2 regions of the Kitasatospora sp. NPDC056531 genome follow, and region 2 is predicted to be linked to the other one. Evidence: riboswitches for the same ligand, from Rfam matches in the RefSeq annotation. Region 2 holds a riboswitch; the other holds the start of a gene.
What was found. Region 2 has a riboswitch for glycine ahead of gcvT (glycine cleavage system aminomethyltransferase GcvT). Riboswitches for the same ligand answer to the same signal wherever they lie in the genome.
Positions count from the first base shown of each region.

Region 1: another riboswitch for glycine. It lies ahead of gcvP (aminomethyl-transferring glycine dehydrogenase); the one in region 2 lies ahead of gcvT (glycine cleavage system aminomethyltransferase GcvT).

Region 1 is NZ_JBHTTU010000038.1:14,542-16,898, forward strand. It holds gene ACFQ87_RS27350 (YsnF/AvaK domain-containing protein) at 1-19, opposite strand, end outside; partial or broken gene ACFQ87_RS27355 (PRC-barrel domain-containing protein) at 155-529, opposite strand; glycine riboswitch at 755-858, shown strand; gene gcvP (aminomethyl-transferring glycine dehydrogenase) at 1,095-2,357, shown strand, end outside.
Region 2 is NZ_JBHTTU010000025.1:62,390-64,746, reverse strand. It holds gene gcvH (glycine cleavage system protein GcvH) at 1-134, opposite strand, end outside; gene gcvT (glycine cleavage system aminomethyltransferase GcvT) at 258-1,379, opposite strand; glycine riboswitch at 1,609-1,713, opposite strand; gene ACFQ87_RS21785 (enhanced serine sensitivity protein SseB C-terminal domain-containing protein) at 1,909-2,357, shown strand, end outside.

The DNA of each region.
Region 1 (2,357 bases), on a different contig from region 2:
GGGTGGTGAGGGTCCGCATGATGGCCTCCGCGGCGGTGTCGGTGCCAGCGGCACTGGGGGCGGTGGCGGTGGTGACGGTGTTGGTCGGGCCGGGCTCGGCGGCGTGGAAGTCGAGCGGCTTGGCGGTCGTGGTGGCCGTGGCGGCCGGAGTGGTGCCGAAGTCGAGGTCGGGCTGGACGGTCCGGCCGGGCTCCTCGGCGGCGGTGTGGCCGTCCACCTCGGCGTCGAGACCGTAGTAACGGTAGAGCTGGAGTTCCTGGGCCGGCGACAGGTGCTGGCCCACGCCGAAGTCCGGGGACTCCTTGACCAGCGACTTGTCGTAGGGCACCCGGAGCTCCTCGCCGGAGAACTCGCTCGTGGTGAGCGGGACGAAGGCGTCCCGGCCGAAGATGCCGGTCCGGACGGCGGCCCACTCGGGCTGGCCGGTGGCGTCGTCCAGGTACACCTCGTCGACCGTGCCGATCTTGTCTCCGTTGCGGTCGACCGCCTTGTGGCCGATGAGGTCTCTGGGGTCGAAGTCGGTCTGCACTCTTTCCTCCAGCTGCGCTGCGGCTGCGGAACTCCCGCAGGTACGGCCGTCGGAGCACCCGTCCCGGCCGTCACTTCACACCAAAAGGCATGAATCGGACCGACGCGACCGGGGTGCGCCGGACGGGCTCGGCGCTAGGCCGTCCGGGGGACGCGCGTAGACCTCGAGTGACCCGACGCACCCGTGATCGGAAGGCCTCCCGCTGGTACCCTGGGCGGCGACCGCCGAGCCCGCGCGGGAGAGTCCCCGACGGCGAAAACCGCTGGTCGGGGCGCCGAAGGAGCAACTCCTCCCCGGAATCTCTCAGGCATCCGTACCGTGCGGGATAGGTCACTCTGGAAAGCAGGGCAGGAGCGTCGGCGCGGGAGCCGGCGATCACCACCCTCACCGACGGTGCAAGCCGACGGAGCGCCGACAGCGCGACGTGCGGGCGAAGCTCTCAGGTCCCGATGACAGAGGGGGAGGCCTTCCGGGTTCGTCCGCCCAGGCGATCCGCTGTCCGCAGCGGAACGACCGGTCGGCGTGCGTGCCCCCGCCGGTCCGTGACCAGGAGGCCTCGACCACCATGAACGCCCAGCCGAACGCGGGACGCCCCACCGGCGCCTCGACCCTCACCGAGCTTGAGCTGGCCAGCCCCTTCGAGAACCGCCACATCGGCCCCGACGCCGCGGCCCAGGAGAAGATGCTGGCGTCCGTCGGCTACGGCTCGCTGGACGAGCTCGCCGACACCGCCGTTCCCGAGGCGATCCGCTCCATCACCGCCCTGGCCCTGCCCGCCGGTCGCAGCGAGGCGCAGGTCCTCGCCGAGTTGCGCGAGCTGGCGAGCCGCAACAAGGTGCTCCAGCCGATGATCGGCCTGGGCTACTACGGCACCTTCACCCCGCCGGTGATCCTGCGCAACGTCATGGAGAACCCGGCCTGGTACACCGCGTACACCCCGTACCAGCCGGAGATCTCGCAGGGCCGTCTGGAGGCGCTGCTCAACTTCCAGACCCTGGTCTCCGACCTGACCGGTCTGCCCACCTCCGGTTCCTCGCTGCTGGACGAGGGCACCGCGGCCGCCGAGGCGATGGCGCTGGCCCGCCGCGTCACCAAGGTCAAGGGCGGTGTCTTCCTGGTCGACGCCGAGACCCTGCCGCAGACCATCGCGGTGATCAACACCCGTGCCGTGCCGACCGGTGTCGAGGTCGTCGTCGCCGACCTGTCCGAGGGCATCCCGGCCGAGATCGCCGAGCGCGGCGTCTTCGGTGTGCTGCTGCAGTACCCGGGCGCCACCGGTGTGGTCCGCGACCTCGCCCCGGTGATCGACCAGGCGCACGGGCTGGGCGCGATCGTCGCCGTGGCCGCCGACCTGCTGGCGCTGACCCTGCTCAAGTCCCCGGGCTCGCTGGGCGCCGACATCGCCTGCGGCACCTCGCAGCGCTTCGGTGTGCCGATGGGATTCGGCGGTCCGCACGCCGGCTACCTGTCGGTGCGCGCCGAGTACGCCCGCTCGCTGCCCGGCCGTCTGGTCGGCGTGTCCGTCGACGCCGACGGCAACCGCGCCTACCGCCTGGCGCTGCAGACCCGCGAGCAGCACATCCGCCGTGAGAAGGCCACCAGCAACATCTGCACCGCCCAGGTGCTGCTCGCCGTGATGGCCTCGATGTACGCGGTCTACCACGGTCCGGACGGCCTGGCCGACATCGCCCGCCGCACCCACCGCTACGCCGCCGCCCTCGCCGAGGGCCTGCGGGCCGGCGGCGTGGAGCTGCTGCACGGCGAGTTCTTCGACACCGTCACCGCCGTCGTCCCGGGCCGTGCCGCCGAGATCGCCGCCGCCGCCCGC
Region 2 (2,357 bases):
GGCAGCTGCACGTAGACGATGTCACCGAGCGCGTCCGCGGCGTGCTTGGTGATGCCGACCGTGGAGACACCGTCCTCGGCGGCCGTCAGCCACTCGTGCTCCTTGGTGTACTTCAGGTGCTGGGGGTTGCTCATGGCGTCATTCTCCAGGATGGGAAGCGGGTACGACGAAGCGGGCCGCCGCGCGGACGGCTTCGACGTGCGGGTACGGGAGGAGCAGGGGCCGGCCGGGCCCGCGGGGGACTTGGCCGGACCGCGTCAGCGGGCGCGCTTGTAGAACGGCAGCGCCACGACCTGGACCGGCTCGTGCTTGCCGCGCACGTCCACCGCGACGGTGCTGCCGGGGGCGGCGTGGGCCGCGTCGACGTAGGCCATCGCGATCGGCTTGCCCAGGGTCGGGGACGGCGCGCCGGAGGTGATCCGGCCGATCGGGGCGCCCTCGGTGGAGACCACGGTGTACTCGGCGCGCGGCACCCGCTTGCCCTCGGAGACCAGGCCGACCAGCACCTTCGGGGGGTTGGTCTCGGCCGCGGCGGCGGCCTGCTCCAGGGCCTTGCGGCCGATGAAGGCGCCCTCGTTGGTGGTCTTGTCGAAGCGGACGACCCGGCCCAGGCCCGCGTCGAACGGGGTGAGGTCGGTGGACAGCTCGTGCCCGTACAGCGGCATGCCCGCCTCCAGGCGCAGGGTGTCGCGGCAGGACAGGCCGCACGGGACCAGGTCGTGGCCCTCGCCGGCGGCGGTCAGGGCCTGCCAGATCTGCTCGGCGTCGCCCGGGTGGCAGAAGATCTCGAAGCCGTCCTCGCCGGTGTAGCCGGTGCGGGCCAGCAGCACGTCACGGTCGGCCACCCGGGCCGGGAGGATCGCGTAGTACTTCAGACCGGGCAGGTCGGCCTCGGTGGTCTTGGCCAGGATCGCGGTGGACTCCGGGCCCTGGACGGCGATCAGCGCGTAGGTGTCGCGGTCGTCGGTGACGACGGCGTCGAAGCCCTTGGCGCGGGCGATCAGCTCGTCCAGGACCAGCTGCGCGTTGGAGGCGTTGGCGACCACCAGGAAGGCGTCCTCGCGCAGGCGGTAGACGATCAGGTCGTCCAGGATGCCGCCGTCCTCGGCGCAGATCATGGTGTAGCGGGCACGCAGCACACCGAGCGCGGAGACGAAGCCGACCAGCGCGTGGTCCAGCATCTCGCCGGCCTGCGGGCCGGTCACGGTGATCTCGCCCATGTGCGAGAGGTCGAACAGGCCGGCCTTGGTGCGGACGGCGAGGTGCTCCTCGCGCTCGCTGCCGTAGCGCAGCGGCATGTCCCAGCCGGCGAAGTCGGTCATGGTCGCGCCGAGGGCGCGGTGCAGCGCGTCGAGCGCGGTCAGGCGGAGGGACGACATGGCCAGGAACTCCTCGGTCGGGGCACTCAGGGGTGCACGCGCCGGGACCGGACCCGCTCGGGGACCGACCCTGCGCGCGGGCATGCGGCGGCGTGGGTCTCCCCATCTGTCGTCGGACCTGAGAGCTTCACCGCGGCCGCCCGCAGCTGTTTCCAGCATCCAGGACAGCATGGCGGCTTGCACCGTGGGTGGGCGCGCGACAGGGCCGTGCGCCGCTTTCCAGATGTGCCTAATCCGTGCGGTAGGGGGGCCTGAGAGATTCCGGGGAGGACTTGCTCCTTCGGCGCCGGCTGTACCGCCTGAGCGGCACTCCGGGCTCTCCCGCGCGGGTTCGAGCGGCCGGTGTGGAGTTGTGGGGGCCCGCGGCGCATGCCGTCGGACGCGCACATCATGGCACGTCCACGCGTACGAGGGGAGGGGGGACCCGGTCACACGGCCCGGGACCGGACCCGTGCCCTAGCCGGGCTCTAGAATCTGCGCGTCGGCACAGCAGTGGGCGGCCGACCGGCAGAGGGCGGTTCAGGCGCGCATGGGGTACCCGGTGGAGCAGCAGCAGGGGTGGGACGGGCCGCAGGCGGCGCCGCCCGGCGGTGCGTGGCCGGCCAACGAGCTGGAGCAGGTGCTGACCGCCGCGCTCGGCGACCCGGGCGCGACGGCGCGGGTGATCGAGGTGTTGGCCCGCAGTCAGGTGTGGATCCCGCTGCCGGCCGGGGGCGATCCGGGCGGGCAGTCGCTGGACCTGCCGACCATCGAGCTGGCCGGGGCCCCGTACGTGCCGGTGTTCTCCTCGCAGGAGGTGTTCCTGCAGCACGCGCCGGGGATGGCCTTCGCGATCGCGCCGGCCTGGGAGTTCGCCCGCGGACTGCCGCTGGGCGTGGGCATCGCGGTCAACCCCGAGGCCGCGGTGGGCATCCCGGTGCCGCCGCAGGGCGTGGCGGAGCTGCGCCGCGGGCCACGTGATGGCCGCCGCTGGGAGCA